Regions from separate parts of the Bradyrhizobium sp. 157 genome, predicted to be linked through region 1. Evidence: predicted binding sites of a transcription regulator. Region 1 holds the regulator's gene; each other region holds the start of a gene.
The links. The regulator LexA, encoded in region 1, represses DNA repair genes until DNA is damaged. The targets are predictions, from matches to a motif close to TGTTCNNNNTGTGTTCNG.
Positions count from the first base shown of each region.

Region 2: a site for LexA is predicted at 2,623-2,640, ahead of recA (recombinase RecA). Genes of this name have one in related genera too.
Region 3: a site for LexA is predicted at 1,989-2,006, ahead of IVA95_RS22050 (helicase-related protein). Genes of this name have one in related genera too.
Region 4: a site for LexA is predicted at 3,212-3,229, ahead of IVA95_RS21650 (DNA repair protein). Genes of this name have one in related genera too.

Region 1 covers NZ_JADPKF010000088.1:7,843-12,419, reverse strand. The annotation lists gene IVA95_RS24705 (HAD family phosphatase) at 1-253, shown strand, start outside; gene glp (gephyrin-like molybdotransferase Glp) at 394-1,605, shown strand; gene lexA (transcriptional repressor LexA) at 1,809-2,510, shown strand; gene IVA95_RS24690 (hypothetical protein) at 2,740-3,162, shown strand; gene IVA95_RS24685 (hypothetical protein) at 3,249-3,476, shown strand; gene IVA95_RS24680 (ComEC/Rec2 family competence protein) at 3,484-4,577, opposite strand, start outside.
Region 2 covers NZ_JADPKF010000120.1:18,101-22,677, reverse strand. The annotation lists gene IVA95_RS35720 (PilZ domain-containing protein) at 69-404, shown strand; partial or broken gene IVA95_RS35715 (hypothetical protein) at 421-662, opposite strand; gene IVA95_RS35710 (hypothetical protein) at 876-1,055, opposite strand; gene recA (recombinase RecA) at 2,742-3,830, shown strand; gene IVA95_RS35700 (hypothetical protein) at 3,941-4,577, shown strand, end outside.
Region 3 covers NZ_JADPKF010000082.1:4,136-8,712, reverse strand. The annotation lists gene rpmB (50S ribosomal protein L28) at 1-84, opposite strand, end outside; gene IVA95_RS22055 (DUF3108 domain-containing protein) at 613-1,422, shown strand; gene IVA95_RS22050 (helicase-related protein) at 2,256-4,577, shown strand, end outside.
Region 4 covers NZ_JADPKF010000081.1:24,900-29,476, forward strand. The annotation lists gene ppk2 (polyphosphate kinase 2) at 1-296, opposite strand, end outside; gene IVA95_RS21640 (VOC family protein) at 738-1,208, shown strand; gene IVA95_RS21645 (UdgX family uracil-DNA binding protein) at 1,498-2,946, opposite strand; gene IVA95_RS21650 (DNA repair protein) at 3,295-4,125, shown strand; gene IVA95_RS21655 (DNA polymerase Y family protein) at 4,412-4,577, shown strand, end outside.

The DNA of each region.
Region 1 (4,577 bases):
TTTTTCGCAGGCCTATGCGGAGGTGCTCAGCCATTTCCGGGAGATTTTTTTGTCCTCCAGCATCGGTATGCGCAAACCCGACGCCGAAGCCTATGATCATGTGATAAAAGCGATCGGCGTGCCGGCGTCGCGGATCCTGTTCTTCGACGATTCAGCCGCCAATATCGAAGGTGCGCGGGCGCGCGGCCTTTCTGCCATCCACGTGACATCGACGGATGACGTGGCCAGGGCACTGACCGCACTTGGAATTTAAGCACTTGGAATTTAAGCACTTGGAATTTAGATGATTACCCCGTCATTGCGAGCGAAGCGAAGCAATCCATGGCCAGGAAGGAAGTGTGGATTGCTTCGTCGCGCTGCTCCTCGCAATGAAGTCGAAGCAGGAGTGCCAGCGTGGCCTTGATGCCGGTTGCCGATGCGCTTGCCGCGATCCTTGCCGGCGCAGCGGCGCTGCCCGAAGAAATGGTGGCGCTCGATGAAGCGTATCACCGCATTCTCGCACGCGACGTCGCCGCGCGGCGGACGCAGCCGCCGCAGGCGATGTCGGCGATGGACGGCTATGCGGTGCGCGCGGCCGACGCCGCCGATGTCGGCGCACGGCTGAAGGTGATCGGCGAGGTCGCCGCCGGCCGCCCGTTCGAGCGGAAGGTAGGCCCAGGCGAAGCGGTGCGGATCTTTACCGGCGGCGTGATCCCCGATGGCGCAGACGCCGTCGTCATCCAGGAAGACGCTGCCATCGAGGGCGATCATATCACCATCACGGAAGCTGCCGTTCCGGGACGGCATATCCGCCCAGCGGGCGTTGATTTCCGCGAAGGCGACGTCCTCCTCAAACGCGGGCGCCGCCTCACCGACCGCGATCTCTCGCTTGCCGCCGGCATGAACTACCCGGAGCTTGCGGTGCACCGCCGCCCGAAAGTGGCGATGCTGGCGACCGGCGACGAACTGGTGATGCCAGGCGCAACCCCCAGCCCCGGCCAGATCGTCTATTCCAACGGCTACGGCTTGCGAGCGCTGGCGCGAGCCGAGGGCGCAGAAATCATCGACCTCGGGATCGCCGCCGACACCGTCGCCGCCACCACGGAGGGCATCCGCCGTGCCCGCAACGCCGACGCGGACGTCCTGATCACCGTGGGCGGCGCCTCGGTCGGCGACCACGACCTCGTCAAGCGGTCGCTGGAGGCCGAGGGCGTCGCCATGGCGTTCTGGCGGATCGCGATGCGGCCAGGCAAGCCGATGATGCACGGCAGGTTGGGCGCGATGCGGGTGATCGGCCTGCCCGGCAATCCCGTCTCCTCCTATGTCTGCGGCTTCCTGTTTCTGGTGCCGCTGATTCGCGCCTTATCGGGCCGCGACCACGTCAATCATCCGCGCGAAAACGCCCTGCTCGGCTGCGATCTCGCCGCCAACGACCAGCGCGAAGACTATCTTCGCGCTCGCCTCGAAGCCCGCGACGACGGCACGCTGGTCGCCGTGCCGGTGAACCATCAGGACTCGTCACTATCAGGGAATCTCGCTGCGGCACGGGCACTTGTGATACGTCCGCCGTTCGCGCCGGCTGCCGCAAAGGGATCGCGTTGCGAGTTGCTCCGGCTGCCGGAATGACGAACGGCGTTCCAACAGCACCTTGGACCGGAACCGCAATGCGTTCACCTCAAATTAAATGGTTGCGGAACACATATCGAACATATAGTGTCCGTTCATGATTTGTTTCGACTGCTAGTGTCTTTGGTTGAGAGTTTGGGGACTCCACGATCTGGGCGCTAAAGATTCGGAACGAGACGACGCCAACCGGGGGATTGCTCGCGATGCTTACGCGCAAACAGTATGAACTTCTGCGTTTCATCAATGAACGGCTGAAAGAGGCCGGCGTGCCGCCCTCGTTCGACGAGATGAAGGATGCGCTCGATCTGCGCTCGAAATCCGGAATCCACCGCCTCATCACGGCGTTGGAGGAGCGCGGCTTCATCCGCCGCCTGCCCAACCGCGCCCGCGCCATCGAAGTCATCAAGCTGCCCGAGCTCGCTGCCGCCGCCAACGGCCGCCGCGGCTTCACGCCGAGCGTCATCGAGGGCACGCTCGGCAAGCGCACGGTGAGCGCGCCGGCCGCCGAGGACGACGGCAATCGCCCAGTCGCTGTGCCTGTCATGGGCCGGATTGCCGCCGGTACGCCGATCGAGGCGCTGCAGACGCGCAGCCACACCATCAGCGTGCCGCCGGACATGCTCGGCTCCGGCGAGCATTACGCGCTCGAAGTGCGCGGCGATTCCATGGTGGATGCCGGCATCCTCGACGGCGACATGGCGCTGATCCAGCGCAACGAGACCGCCGACACCGGTGATATCGTGGTGGCGTTGATCGACGAGGAAGAGGCCACCCTGAAGCGCTTCCGCCGCCGCGGCGCCTCGATTGCGCTCGAGCCGGCCAACGCCGCCTATGAAGTCCGCATCCTGCCGCCGAACCGGGTCCGGATTCAGGGCAAGCTGATCGGGCTGTACCGCAAATACTGACCCGTTATGCGCTCCGGCGCCGTGACGAAAGCCAGCCCCGGCCCTCGGCCGGGGTTTTTTGTTGCGCGTGTGGAACTAAGGCACGTTAGCGCGTTTGTGAATGTGGCGCAGTGCGCCAGTCGCAGAATTGCCCAGAAAGAAGAAAAGGCTCTGCGCCATGTCCACTCTGATAGAGGCCTGTGCCTCCTTCTAGACACGGGTCAGCTATCTCAAACGAGGGAGCCATCCGATGTGTGACTATAGCCTGCATGCTGTGGCTACGCGGCCTGCCCAGGTCGGCGAGACGCTGATCACAACGACATTCCGCGGTACATCGACCCGCGGCTTTGCGTCGGAACGCGAGCCTGCAGTGGCGGTCTGCATGCTTCCCGGCACCGAACTGGCGTTCGCTGAGGACGTCAAATACGACAACCGGTGGATCTGGACTCGAACCACCGACTGGCGGGTCGGCAAGTTCAATCAAATCGACCCCCATATATCCGACCGTCATCATGACGCGATCGAATTTCCCGATGGAAGCCATGTGCTGGTGACGCAGCTTTGCGAAGGCCAGCGCGCGACCGTGCTGCAATTGCCGGTGGTCCAGACCGGTGGCGAACGTGCGCCAAAGGTAACGGAAGCACCTACGGCCGAATCGATCGTGACCGGATAAACGCCCACGCGCATATGATCCGCCGGTCCAGGCCGGCGGATCATGGTGGTACATTTTTCAGAACTCGGCACCGCAGGGGGCAGCCGGTGGTTAACAAGGTTACGTGGCAAAAAGCCGGGCGCGTCACTGAGCCCGGGCGGTACATGTTCAGGTACGGCTGGCTCACCATCACGGCCGAAGATCTCGCAATCTGGCAGCAATTCCCCGACGCGTCGTTCACGCTGGTCGCTCTGCCCTCGGCGCCTGATGCCCCGGAGGAATTCCACCTCGGTGCATTCGAAATACCAGCCAAACCCACGGTCGACGAGCACTGACGCTCGTCTACTCCTCCGCCTGAAGATCTGCCTCGGCCGGCGTGGCGTCGACCGCGCGGGGCGGCACAATGCGCGGCGCAAGAACGGTGGTGTCGGCCTCGCTCTCGTCAGCAATGACCGGCGACCAGGGGCGGTCTACGCCCCTCGGCTTGACCGCATCGACGACAAATCCCTCCCGGCTGCGCCGCAACGCCATCGCGCCCTGCCGCCGCAGCCGTTCAGCATCGATAACGGAAGCGCCACAGGCTGCGGGGGCCTGCCGCAGCGTCACGATCAGCGCCGCGCGCTCGCAATCGTCCGCCAGCGCCTCGGGCCTGAAGGCCTGCGCGATCAGGCCGCCACCGGCGGATTGGACGACGCAGCCGAAATCGTCGCATGAAACGCCCGATGTGAGCGACGCGTCAGCCGCCGTCCGCGCATCCGCATCCGCCGCCAGCCACTCCTTTAAAAGGAAGATGTCCCGAGATCCCTTGGCCGCGTGCATCAGGTGCAGCCGGCCATCCTGGCCGCGGACCCCGACATTGCGCCCGTCGGCGGAAATCAGGATGTCCGGCTGCGGTGCCCGCGCCGCCCACAATGCCGCTGCCAGCACCAGCGCCGCACCCGACCAGCGCAGCGGAGTGCGCAACAGGCCGAGCAGGATGATGCCGAGGCTTGCCGCAATCAGCGGGCCGATGCCGAAGGCCGGCACCCGGCCGACCGCACCGGGTAACGCCGCGACCCATTGCGTGACCACGATCATCCAGTCGATGCCGACGCCCATGACCGCCCAGAACGGGCGATCGAAGCCGAACGGCATCGCAACGAGGCCGAACAGGCCCGCCGGCATTACCAGTGCTGACACCACCGGCATCGCCGCGAGGTTGGCCAGCACGCCGTAAGGCGTGACCCGGTGAAAGTGAAAGGCCGCGTAAGGTGTGGTCGCAAGCCCCGCTATCAGTGAGGCCAGCAGCAGCATGGTGACTTCGCGGCCGCCCCACAGCGCCACGCGCGCGGTTGCGGTATGATCCGCCGTCGCGAACAGGCGCGGCATGCCGATCTGCACCAGCGCCACCAACCCGAGTGTCGCCGCAAACGACATCTGAAAACTCGGATGCACCA
Region 2 (4,577 bases), on a different contig from region 1:
ATTTTTGCCGGATTCCAATAACCCGGTATTCAGGTATTCCGCCTAGTGTTCTCCGCTCAGGAGACATCATGGCGAGAGACCGCAAAGACCTTGGTGCCCGCAAATTCGTTCGGGTCGACTTGCGCAAGCCAGGTTTCCTGATTCCGGCGCCGGATGCGCCATGGATCGAGTGCTACATCCTCGACATTTCCGAGAACGGCGCCTCCCTGGATGTGGGCGACCTTGCGGTTCCCAGGGTGTTCGGCCTTTCTCTCACCGCAGGCGGCGAGGTGCGGCGGGTATGCACGCTGATCTGGCGCAGGGGCGAATTGGTCGGCGTCCGCTTCGTCTCCGCCCGGAAGCTGCGCAATGGCGTCGCGCCGCCAAGTGAACCCGATGCGGCTTCCCGGAAGGCCCATGCCTGACTGATCTGCCTTTCGTTTAATCGGCATCCTGCAGCGTCTCGGCTACCAGGCGAATCCGGAATATCGGCTTTTTGGATTCATCCAGCAATTCCATCTGCCACTCGGCGTTTTCGGGCAACTTGCGGGAAACGTCCGCGATCATGTCGCCGCAGACCCGGTCATTTCCTTCCACGCGGCGTTGTGATCGGCAAATTCCGCACCGTCAGTGCTGACACATGCATCCTCGCCATGTCTAACGCTGAAGAAAAAGAGCGGCATGGCAAGCTGACCAAATGCAAAAGGGGCCGCCGTTGGCCCCGAGATCCCCGTCCGCCGGGAGTGGATGCCTCGCGTATTGAAAGATCAACTCCGGGCTTTTACGGGCCCAAGCACGTTATCGGGCACGTAAACCGGGTTATCGCTCGGCTCTAAGCCGATGAGTTGCGGAGAAATTTCTCCGGTGGAAGGCTGCGGAAGCGGCCGCCGAGTGGGTTATTCCCGTTTGGCCTTTTTCAGCTCCCGATCAATCCGGAGCTGGACCCGCCGGATGGCAAGCAGATTGAGCTTGGCTTCGGTCTTGCCCGTGACGACCCTGTCCCCGATACGGAATTGCCATTTCCAGATGCCCGGAGCGACCGCCGTCACGGTGTATTCGACGCCCTTGTGGATCATATGGAAATCCCGCTGCGGCTCTCGACCGCTTCAAACCGGACCTCTCATTTAAAATTGGAATTGTTACAGCCGCTGACAATGCCTTTGCCGCGACGCACATGGCCGAAATCCGCTCCCTCCCATCGACAACCCATGGGCGTGACCGAATTCCCTTGCCGAATTCCCTTGCCGCCCCAATTTCCGCGACGCACAAAAAGCACTGCGCCGCGCAAGCGGAGTATGGTCGCTTGGCGGCGCAGGCCTATTCCCCGAGTGATGCAATATCCCAGGCAAGAATGTTGTCGGGGGCGATAGGAAAAAGGTTCAACGCGCCCGAGACAAATTTACTGGGCGATGAGCACGCCGAAGGGGGCCGCGTGGGGAGTACCTGCCCGCTTGGACGGCCATCCGGGATGTCCGGGGTGCCCGGCTTCCTATTCCTGCCGCGATGGATAAGGCTGCCGCGGCGGAATATGGGTTCGCGATGGCGCGTCCGGCCGGACGGGCTGCGGCAGCCTTGACGGCTCCGGCGTGCGGCTGAGGTTCAACAGCCATGTGAGGAGATCAGCGCCATGGTGTTGAAGCGTCGGCAGGATGGGTTCGTAGGCAAGGGCGGCCACGGGGCGGTCGTTTGTGTCTGCATGCCGCTGAGCATAGCGTGCGGCGCCTTGATGGACGGTTCAGATCTAACCGCAAGCACGCCTAAAATTGTAGGCGATGTCACCACGTCCCGATTTGCAGATCGGACACGATGAGGCCGCCGTTCGGCGGCCTCATCGCGAGAGCTAGCTTTCCGGCTGCTCTACATCAGGCGCCCGGGGGCTGGCGTCGGGCGCCCCTTCACTTCTGGCCCGAAGGTCGGCGGCCTTATCGAGAAAGCCCGCGGCGACCTCCGGATCCGTAGTGGCCATTGCAAATTTGAGAAAGGTTGCCGCTTGTTCCGTGAGGTATTTCTTGCCCGGCACAATACTGGTTCCCCGTTTACTACTGTCATTACCCGTCACACCTGCTGCGAATACGCATTGCGGCGAAATCCGTTCCGGGGAAAAGTACGAAACTATACTTAAGTCGGTGGTCTCACGCTGATCGTGCGTCCGGACTTGGGGCCGGGCGCGGAAGGCGCCAGCCCAGCGAGGCAGGGTGGGGCGCGATGTCAGTCCTCGCCCAAAAGCTTCCCGGTTTCCTATGGACCAAATGAAGCCGGGTACAGGCGAGGCAGACGACGGACACATACGAATTGGGCTCGCGAATTGGGCTCGCCGTCCGGTGCGGTCGCCGGAAGCCGATGCTGCACTTCGTGCCCAGCCGTGGGTTTGCGTAGTTGGGGGACCGTCCGGCCAACGAAAGGCGAAGTGCGGGGGTGGCCATCTGCGTCAGGACATGCCGCGAGCTGGGATTGAAGATTCGAAGTTCCGGTACCGAAACACCGTGGTGTTACGGACTCCAAAAATGCGTGTGGATGAATCTATGCTTAATGTCGCCGGGGCTGCTTTTCATTCCGAACCAATTTGTACCGGCAGAGGGCCGCCGAGAGGCGGCCCTCTTTTTATTTTGTACGGGCGAAGGACTCGGAAATGAATCCGGCGAAAAGAACATATTGCGAACATGGAACAAAGGTGGTACAAATCTTCTAAACGAAATCGAATCCTAAAAGCTGCTCACCGCCGTTTTCCCGCTCGCGAATCCCCGCCATAAGGAGCACGTATTATGTCCGCTACTGCCCTGCGTATCGTTGAAGGATCCTCCATGGATAAGACCAAGGCCCTGTCCGCCGCGCTCTCCCAGATCGAGCGCCAGTTCGGCAAGGGCTCGGTGATGAAGCTGGGCAAGAACGATCGCTCGATGGACGTCGAGACGGTGTCGTCGGGCTCGCTCGGGCTCGACATCGCGCTCGGCGTCGGCGGGCTGCCGAAGGGGCGGGTGGTCGAAATCTACGGGCCGGAATCCTCCGGCAAGACCACGCTGGCGCTGCACACGGTGGCGGAAGGGCAGAAGAAGGGCGGCATCTGCGCCTTCATCGACGCCGAACATGCGCTTGACCCGGTCTATGCGCGCAAGCTCGGTGTCAACATCGACGAGCTCCTGATCTCGCAGCCCGATACCGGCGAGCAGGCCTTGGAAATCTGCGACACGCTGGTGCGCTCCGGCGCGATCGATGTGCTGGTGGTCGATTCGGTGGCGGCCCTGGTGCCGAAGGCCGAACTCGAAGGCGAGATGGGCGATGCGCTGCCCGGTCTGCAGGCGCGGCTGATGAGCCAGGCGCTGCGCAAGCTCACCGCCTCGATTAACAAGTCCAACACCATGGTGATCTTCATCAACCAGATCCGCATGAAGATCGGCGTGATGTACGGCTCGCCTGAAACCACCACCGGGGGCAACGCGCTGAAATTTTACGCCTCCGTCCGCCTCGACATTCGCCGCATCGGCGCGATCAAGGAGCGCGACGAAGTCGTCGGCAACACCACCCGCGTCAAGGTGGTGAAGAACAAGCTGGCGCCGCCCTTCAAGCAGGTCGAGTTCGACATCATGTATGGCGAGGGCGTCTCCAAGATGGGCGAGATCCTCGACCTCGGCGTCAAGGCCGGCATCGTCGAAAAATCCGGCGCCTGGTTTTCCTATGACAGCCAGCGGCTCGGCCAGGGACGCGAGAACGCAAAAGCCTTCCTCAAGGCCAACCCTGACATGACTGCCAAGATCGAGATGGCGATTCGCCAGAACTCCGGCCTGATCGCCGAGCAGATTCTGGCCGGTCCCGCCGAGCGCGACGCCGAGGGCGAGGAGCCGGCAGACGAATAAGCTTTGGAAATGCTTCAGGGGTTAAGGCCTGAAGTGACGGACGGGCGCTGCGGACGTTGAGTTGCCGACGTTCTCAGCGCCCGTTTTGTTTGGTGGTGTGGGTGGGTGTGATGAAGCCTCTGATCCTGACCGGCTGGCTGATCCCGGAATTCACCAAGTCGGAATTCGCCGATCTCGCGCTTACTTTCTTCTTTCGCTTCGGCTGGGGACCGTTGCCTTCGCCGGACGAACTCGCAACCTGTCTTGGCCCGGGCACGTCCGATGTCGCACCGGGGCATCACTGGTCGGACTTTGCCACCGGGTGGAATAAAACCAAAAACAGAAGTCGCAGGGATCTCAGTCTGGCTGAATTCTGTCAGCACTACGAGACCGTCGAACTATGGTTCGACACGCAACCCAATGCGCAGTTGCAACTGATCTGGCTGCTCGATTATTTCCGATCTTATCCGGAGACTGTCGCGAAGTTGAAGTTTCGTCTGGTTGACCTCGCGATGATTGAGCTTGAACGGCTCGGCAGGTGGCAGCCGCCGGCCGTTGACATCACGGAAAAGGAATTGGCGACAGCGAGCGCGGCCTGGCAGGCCTATCGCGCGCCGACGCCGGAGGCCTGCTTCGATCTGCTCTACAAGGACTTGAGCGCTCTTCCGCTGCTCAAGCCGGTCCTGATCGATCTGCTCGAAGAATTGCCGTCAAGTTCAACAGGCCTTGGCGCCACGGAAATGCGGATGCTCGAGCTGATCGCGCGGG
Region 3 (4,577 bases), on a different contig from region 1:
GCGCCGCTTGGTCTTGATGTTCGAGTGGCTCACCTTGTGGCCCACCTGGGGGCCCTTGGCCGTCAGTTCGCAGCGCCGGGACATTTCGAAAAATCCTCTTCCATCCCCGCCATAGCCGAGCCGCTTCTCGCAGGCGCCCGCGGGGGTCCAAAATCGCGTCCATTTCCAGGAACCGCGGACGTATAGGGGGAGACGGCCACGGGGTCAAGGTTCTTGGGGGCTTTGGAAGCCCCGTGCCGGGGTTCCAAGCCTCTGATTTTGTTGACGCGTTTTCTTCACGCGAACCGGAAGTCCACTTCGCTTGAAAACGCTATGTCCGCCCCGCGAAATCGGGCCCCTTTCTAAGGGGTTCCAGCCACTTAGGCCATCATATAAAGGGCGCAATCCGCGCCGACATCATGGCTTTCGCTTGAGAAAAGACTTTGGCTTCCCGCGAGCCGCGGGCGGCGATGAAAGGTCCCTAGGAAGCGTGGTTTTCGCGAAAACACGCGTTGTTTGCCGGATATTTTTGCCTAAATGAACATCAGCTCGCGCCGATCCCGGGATTTCTCATTCGTGACTGCCAGATGCGCCGTTTCGCGCCAAACCCTCTCCGCAAGGCTTGGCCTCGTCATCGGCTTGTGCGCCGCCGCGTGGGCAGCGCTCGCGCCGCAGGCCGCTTCCGCGCAGGGGCGGCTGGATGCGCAGTATGAGGCGACGCTGGCGGGCATCCCCGTCGGCAAAGGAAGCTGGACCATCGAAATCGGCGACGACGTGTTCTCGGCCTCCGCGCAAGGCGGCACGGCCGGGCTGTTGAAGGCGTTTTCCGGCGGCACCGGCTCCGGCGCCAGCCAGGGCCGCGTCATCAACGGCGCGCTGGTGGCGAACGCCTATACCGCGACCACCACCACGCAGAAGAAATCCGAGACCATCCGCCTCGTGCTGGCCAACGGCAACGTGAAGGATTTTTCGATCGACCCGGCGCCGCCGGTCGATCCCGACCGGATCGTCGTCACCGAGGCGCACCGCAAAAGCGTGCTCGATCCCATGACCGGCTCGATGCTGCGCGTGCCCGGCAATGGCGAGGTGCTGGCGCCGGATTCCTGCCGCACGGGGGCCGGGATCTTTGACGGCCGGCTGCGCTACGATCTCAAGCTCGACTACAAGCGCATGGAAACCGTGAAGGCCGAAAAGGGCTATCACGGGCCGGCGCTGGTCTGCGCGATCTATTTCAACCCGGTTGCAGGCTACATCCCCGATCGCCCCGTGATCAAATATCTCGCCGCCGAGCGAAAGATGGAGATCACCTTCGTGCCGATCGCCGGCACGCGCGTCCTGGTTCCGTTCCGTATGACGATCCCGACGCCGTTTGGCCTGGCGATGCTGGAAGCGACGTCGTTCGTGACGTCAGCGATGCCGCCACGGGTGGCGAAGACGAATTGAGTTTGAAGTCACCTCGCCCCGCTCTTCGCGGGGAGAGGTCGGATTGCGCAGCAATCCGGGTGAGGGGCTGTTTCCACAGCGGGACTCGCGGAGACAGCCCCTCACCCCGACCCTCTCCCCGCGAAGAGCGGGGCGAGGGAGCGGAGAGAGCCGGCCGAGGGTTGCGATGATTAAGTGAGGGACGAAGACTCTATCGCTCCCTCCTCCCTTGCGGGGGAGGGTCGGGGAGAGGGGTAAGCCACGAGCACCGCCGTTGCCGCCAACCCTCTCCCTAGCCCTAAGAGCGAGCTTCGCTCGTCTCGACCCCGCAAGGGGGGAGGGAACATAGCTTTGTTTGTGGTGGCACCGGTGCCAGTAAAGCGACATGAGTGGCAGCATGAATCATGTTGACTCTTCCCCGGTTCTGATTCGACTCCGCTGCCTCGTTCTTTTTAAGAAATTAGTCCCGAAACCGTCGCTTGTGGAGCCGCTGTAAACTTGATCTAGTGCCGCCGGGTGCGCTTCAGCGCGAGATGTTGCGGTGAACGTATCGGGTCTCGGGAGGAGTCAGCGATTCGGACGCGATTCGTTCCAGACTCGTTCCAGAGCTTAAGCCGCGACCGCATCACCGTCGCAAAGTGAAACAGAATCGGCGCAGCTGGTGCCAAACGAAAGAGAAACTCCGCGTTTTTCCATCATTGCGAGGAGCGAAGCGACGAAGCAATCCATACCTCCACACGTGGCGCTATGGATTGCTTCGCGGAGTTCATCATCGGGCGGCGCTTTTGCGCCGACCCGTTGGCTCGCAATGACGGGGTGAGCGCTCGCACTTAAATAAGAAACACCTGCACAGAATGGCTTTCTCTCCTTCTACGTTCACAACCGAACGCGCGCGCGGCGCGGGCGTTACTGCCGTGCTCGGGCCGACCAACACCGGCAAGACGCATCTGGCCATCGAGCGGATGCTGGGGCACTCGTCCGGCGTGATCGGCCTGCCGCTGCGGCTCCTGGCGCGCGAGGTCTACAACAAGATCGCGGCGCGCGCCGGCAGCGAAGCGGTCGCGCTCGTCACCGGCGAAGAGAAGATCAAGCCGAAGAATCCGCGCTACTGGGTTTCCACCGTCGAAGCGATGCCGCGCGACCTCGACGTCTCGTTTCTCGCCGTCGACGAAATCCAGATCGCGGCCGATCTGGAGCGCGGGCATGTCTTCACCGATCGCATCCTGCACCGCCGCGGCCGCGACGAGACGCTGCTGCTTGGCGCCGCCACCATGCGCCCGATCATCGAGCGGCTGCTGCCGGGCGCGTCCATCGTCACGCGTCCCCGGCTGTCGCAGCTCGAATTCGCCGGCGACCGCAAGATCACGCGCCAGCCGCGGCGCACCGCAATCGTCGCGTTCTCGGCCGATGAAGTCTATGCGATCGCCGAATTGATCCGCAGGCAGCATGGCGGCGCGGCGGTCGTGCTCGGCTCGCTCTCGCCACGCACGCGCAATGCGCAAGTCGCGATGTTCCAGAACGGCGACGTCGACTATCTCGTCGCCACCGATGCGGTCGGCATGGGGCTGAACCTCGACGTCGATCACGTCGCCTTTGCCTCCGATCGCAAATATGACGGCTATCAGTTCCGCAGGCTCAATCCGGCCGAGTTCGCGCAGATCGCGGGCCGCGCCGGGCGCGCGACGCGCAACGGCACCTTCGGCACCACGGGCCGCTGTGCACCGTTCGAGCCGGAACTGGTGAACGCGCTGCAGAACCACACCTTCGATACCGTCAAAATGCTGCAATGGCGCAATTCGAAGCTGGATTTCTCCTCGCTCGGCGCGCTGCAGGTCTCGCTGGCGCTGCCGCCGGGCCACGACGCGCTGACCCGCGCGCCGATTGCCGAAGATTTGCGCGTGCTCGATCATGCGGCGCGCGACGGCGAGGTGAGGGAAATGGCCCACGGCGCATCAGCCGTGGAACGGCTGTGGGACGCCTGCCAGATCCCGGATTACCGCAAGATCGCACCCGCTGCCCACGCCGAACTCGTGACCACGCTTTATGCATTCCTGATGCGAAAGGGTCGGATACCCGACGCATGGTTTGGCGCCCAGGTCGACCAGGCCGACCGCGTTACCGGCGATATCGACACGCTGTCGGGCCGGATCGCGCAAATTCGCACCTGGACCTTCGTCGCCAACCGGCCGGACTGGCTGTCCGACCCCGACCACTGGCAGGGGATCACCCGTGAGGTGGAAAATAAATTATCCGATGCGCTGCATGAACGCCTTACGGAGCGTTTCGTTGACCGGCGGACCAGTGTATTGATGCGCCGCCTGCGGGAGAACTCAGTTTTGAATACGGAAATTGGCAAGACCGGCGAAGTGATTGTGGAAGGCCACGCGATCGGCCGGCTCGATGGATTTACCTTCGCGCCCGATGCGGCGGAAGCCGGCTCGGACGCGAAAGCGCTGCAGGCGGCCGCCCAGCAGGTGCTGGCGAGCGAGATCGACGCGCGCGCCGGCAAACTTAGCGCCGCGCCGGACGATCAGTTCGTGCTGACCTCCGACGGCACCATCCGCTGGACCGGCGATGCGGTGGCAAAGCTCGTCGCCGCCGACGACGCGCTGCATCCGCGCATCCGCATCATTGCCGACGAGCGGCTGTCCGGCGCGTCGCGCGAGGCCGTGCAGGCGCGGCTCGATCTGTGGCTGAAGACGCATATCGAAAAGCTGTTGGGCCCGCTGTTCGGCCTGTCCAAGGCCGAGGACATCACGGGAATCGCGCGCGGCATCGCGTTCCAGCTCGTCGAAGCGCTCGGCGTGCTGGAGCGGAGCAAGATCGCCAGCGAGATGAAGGATCTCGACCAGGCCTCGCGCGCGACGTTGCGCAAATACGGCGTGCGCTTCGGCGCTTATCACATCTATTTCCCGGCGCTGTTAAAACCTGCGGCGCGCGCGCTGGCGTCGCTGCTGTGGGCCGAGAAGCAGGACAATGTCGATATGTCGGCGCTGTCGGGCGCGCAGCATCTGGCGAGCTCGGGGCGCACCTCGTTCCCGGTCGACAAGGCGCTGCCGCGCGATGCCTATCGCGTGCTCGGCTATCGCCAGTGCGGCGAGCGCGCCGTGCGCGTCGACATTCTTGAGCGGCTCGCCGATCTCATCCGTCCCGCGCTGGCCTGGCGCGAGACGTCG
Region 4 (4,577 bases), on a different contig from region 1:
ATGACGCCGCCCTTGCCGGCGGAATCGCGCCCCTCGAAAAGCACCACCACCTTGAGCTGGTGGTGCTGCACCCAGGTCTGCAATTTTACCAGTTCACCCTGCAGTCGGAATAATTCCTTGAAGTACACGCGCCGATCGATCGTCTCTTCTGCCGTATGGTCGGCAAATTCATTGGTCAGCGCATCAAGGCGATCGTCGTCGATCTCAAGTTCCAGTTCCTCATCGAAACTGTCCAGCATTTCCGCCCGAATCGGGTCGTGGATGGGCTTGGTGCCATTCGGGGGCCTTTTGGTCATGGCGGGTTCCGGGTGCAGAGCTGTTGCGAGCTGTGTGAATGTCGATGTCCTGCCGTATCATCCGTCAGGTACTTTGCGGAAAGCAGAAGGCCGCAGTTTGGTTCCGGTCTCCCGCTATCCGTCGAGGCCTGCCACGGCAGCGTCCCGACCGCATCGCCGATAACGTCAGAGCAGGTTCGAGAACAGTACGTAGAATTCGCCGACAGCAGATCGGGCCGGCAGCATCAGCACCCATGCCATCAGGAGATTGCGAACCGTTAATGACAGTCGGGCTCTCCCGGCCGCGTACAGCCAGGGATGCGCGCTGTCCAGGCCAGACCTGGTTCAAGGAAATTCCACAATATTTTTAACCGCCCCTGTCGGAACGCCGCTCCCTCCATCCGTCCTTGTCGCAGGAGCAGCCGCGCGCCGGCTGGTGTCTGATGGAGAAAGGCAGCATCGATGAAGGTTACACAGCATCTCTGGTTCGAGAAGGACATGGAGGCCGCGATTGGCTTCTACACTTCGCTGGTTCCTGGCTCTGCGGTCCATTGGACCTCGACCGTGCCTGCCGACACTCCGAGCGGACCTGCGGGCAGCGTCAAGATCACAGCCTTCAGCCTGGGCGACCAGCGCTATATGGCGATCGAGGCGGGTCCCCTCGACCCGTTCAACCACAGTTTTTCGATTATGGTCGAATGCGACACGCAGGCCGAGATCGACCATTTGTGGGATGCCTTGAGGGAAGGCGGTAAGATCGAGCAATGCGGCTGGCTGCAAGACCGTTGGGGCCTGTCCTGGCAGATTGCGCCCAAACGGCTCGGCGAATTGATGAATGATCCCGACCCCGCAAAAGCCAAGCGCGTTACGGAAGCCATGCTGAAGATGGTCAAGTTCGATATTGCAGAACTGGAGGCCGCGGCGAGAGGCTAGAAGCGCTCGATCTATACCGCTGGAAGGTCCGCATCGGTAGAACGCCGAGCGGTCCCATTTGCGTACAACGCAAGGCGCTGGAGGAAGTGGGTCGCGCGCTGCGCGGCGCCGGGGCTGGAGGTAGGGAACCGCGCAGCGCGTCGACCATGTGGGGCATCGTAGCGTGAGCAGACGTCCCACATTCCCTTGAGAATGCGATTGTGTCTTCTATCAATTAATGGTTGTAAGCGGGATTGTCAATTTTCCCGTTATATTTCACCAGAAATTGCGGCTGTCGGACTGGCGGAATTCAGGCCGCATGTGCCGATTTTCGCAGCACGTCGGCGGCGATTTTGAGGTCCTGGACGAAGCGCCGGTATTCGCGCGCTTTGGCATCGGCGTCCGGCAACCGCAGCAGATAGGACGGGTGTACCGTCACCAGCGCCCTGGTGCCGTCGGCGAGATCAATCGCGCGGCCGCGGTTCTTGTTGATCGGCGTAATTTTCCCGAACACGCTTTGCGCTGCGGTTGCGCCCATTGCCACCACCAGATCGGGTTTGATCGCGGCCAGCTCGCGTTCGTACCATTGCCGGCATGCCTTGATTTCCGGGGTGTTCGGCTTCTGGTGCAGGCGGATCTTTCCGCGCGGGACGAACTTGAAATGCTTCACCGCATTGGTGACGTAAACCGTGCGGCGATCGATGCCGGCTTCTTCCAGCGCGCGGTCGAGCATTTGCCCCGCGGGCCCCACGAACGGCTTTCCGGCGAGATCTTCCTTGTCGCCGGGCTGTTCGCCGACCAGCATGATCCGCGCGGTTTGGCGGCCTTCGCCGAACACGGTCTGGGTGGCATTCTTGTAAAGATGACAGGCGCGGCAATCGGCGGCTTCTTCGCGCAGCGTCTCGATATCATCGGCGTGTTTGCGGGGCATTTCGCTTGCCTTATGGCTGGCTTTCGGCAGTTCCGGTCGCTTCTGCGGCTCGGTCGCGGCATTCGCGATCATCGCGTTTGCGCTGTGTCCGGCGCTTTCGATCAGGGGTTTAATCGATGAAGCCTCCGGCAGGTTCCGCCAGTAGTTCCGGGACGTCTCCTTTTGCATGGTCTGCACTTTCAGCCGGGCGGGATTGAAAATGCTGGCGTAATAGCGCCGCCAGGTTTCCTCCAGCCGGTCCGCGCCAGGGGCTTCGCTTCTGCTGACGCCCGGCGTGAACGAGACAACGAGGCCGTCCCAATGCGCGCAGAGATCAGGCGTCAGGATCGACCACGGCATGTCGGCGAAGCGGCGCGCGAAGAACGGGGCGGCCAGTTCGACGATGTGGTGCTCCGGCTCGAACCAGGCGACGAAGTGCGAGTTCTGCTCGCGGCCTATTTCGCGGAAGCGGACAAGGACATGCATCTTGTGCTCGTCGCGGCGCACGGCCTTGGCCATCGCGGTGATCTCAGCCACGTCAGGATCGGTCGCGAGTTCAAGCAGATCGTGATGCGTTCGCAACCGCCATAGCAGGCGATAGAGCAGGGCGAAGCGCTCGGGGGTGCGGTGCAGGATGGTAGCCTCCGCCAGTTCGACGAATCTGGCCGGCACGTTGAAGGTGCCCTGTGGCGGCTCGAGCGGCGGCGCGATCGGCTCGAACAGTTCGGGCGCATCGTCAGCCACGCGCCAGCTCACGTCGGACGGTTTCACGTCATTCAGCGCCAGCGCGCGGGCCGCTTTACGCCAGCCATCGAAATCGGTTTGGCTATCGAGGGTGATGTTGCGCATGTCACACTCTCCGTTCTCGTCATGCCCGGGCTTGACCCGGGCATCCACGTCTTTCCTTTCGTCGGCGACTAAGACGTGGCCGGGACCCGTCTCCGCCAAGGCTTCGCCGGGCCACAAGCTCACTCGGCCGCCGAAGCTTTAGCGAAGGCGGCAAGCCCGGCCATGACGGTCTTCAAAATCCAGCCATTTGAATCCCTTTGATTCCGCTCATGAATTGGCAAAGCGTCGATCTCGATTGACTCTGCCGACGCTGTTAGCTTTATATTAGAACATATCATGAACAAATGAGCCAGCCGCGCGTTCACTCGGGAAGAAGCGGTAAAGGCCAATTTTCTGAAGGAACGGCGGATGAGCACCGCACGCACAAGCACGCTTGCGAGTTTGCGCGGAAGCATCGAGCGCCTGGAGGCGCATGGCGATGCGCATGACCTCAATAAGATTGCGCTTGGCCATAAGGCGGCGGATGCCGTGCTGCAGGGTGGGCTTGCGCTCGCAACGGTGCATGAAGTGTTCGCCGAGGGACACCAGAGCGCATCAGCAACCGGCTTCATCGCAGGGCTGGCGGGAAGGGTATCGCCACGCCGGCCGCTGGTCTGGGTACGGCAGGATTTTTCGGAAATTGAAGCGGGCGCGCTGTCGATGAGCGGGCTGTGCGAATTGGGTCTCGATCCGCGGCTGCTCGTCACCGTGCGCGCCATCGACACCGACGCCGCGCTGCGGACCACCGCCGACGCGCTGGCCTGCGACGCGCTCGGTGCCGTCGTGCTGGAAGTCTGGGGACAGGCGCGTCAGCTCGATCTCGTCGCCAGCCGCAAGCTCACGCTGGCCGCAGCAGCCTCGGGCGTCACCGCATTGCTGCTGCGGGTGGCGGCGGAGCCGCGCCCCTCGACCGCGGAGACCCGATGGATCGTGCGCGCGGCGCATTCGCCGCCGGGCGCGTCTTCAATACCTGCGGCGCCTTTAATGCCTGCGGCGCCTTGGAGCGCCTGGGGCGCGCCGGTATTCGACGCGCAGCTCGTTCGTAACCGTCATGGCCCGGTCGGCCGCTGGATCATGGAATGGAATTGTGATGAGTGCCTATTCAGTGAACCGTCGGCGTATCCTCAGCCTCTGGCTGCCACGCCTGCCCATCGACCGCATCAAGCGCAAGCTTTCGCCGGCCAGCGCCGCGCAAGCTGAAAATTGCAAAGCGGTTTCGAGCGATGCTGTCTGCGACACGGGCAGTGCGCTCCCTCCCCCCTTGCGGGGGAGGGCTGGGGAGAGGGGTAAGCCACAAGCACCGCCGTTGCCGCCATCCCTCTCCCTAACCTCGAGAGCGAGCTTCGCTCGCCTCGGACCCCGCAAGGGGGGAGGGAACGACAGCAGTGCCCGGGTTGATATCTCTAACAACACGACCGGTGCGCTCCCTCTCCCGCTTGCGGGGGAGGGTTGGGGTGAGGGTGTCGCCGCGAGTCCCACTATCGAGATGACGCAAATCTTCCCCTCCGTCGTCGTCGCCAAGCAGCACAATGCCATCCTGATCCATTCCCTCGACGAGGTCGCCGTCCAGGCCGGCCTCTCGATCGGCCTACCGCTCGCCAATGCCCGCGCGATCTGCCCCGAGCTGACGGTGTACGACGCGGATGAAGTCG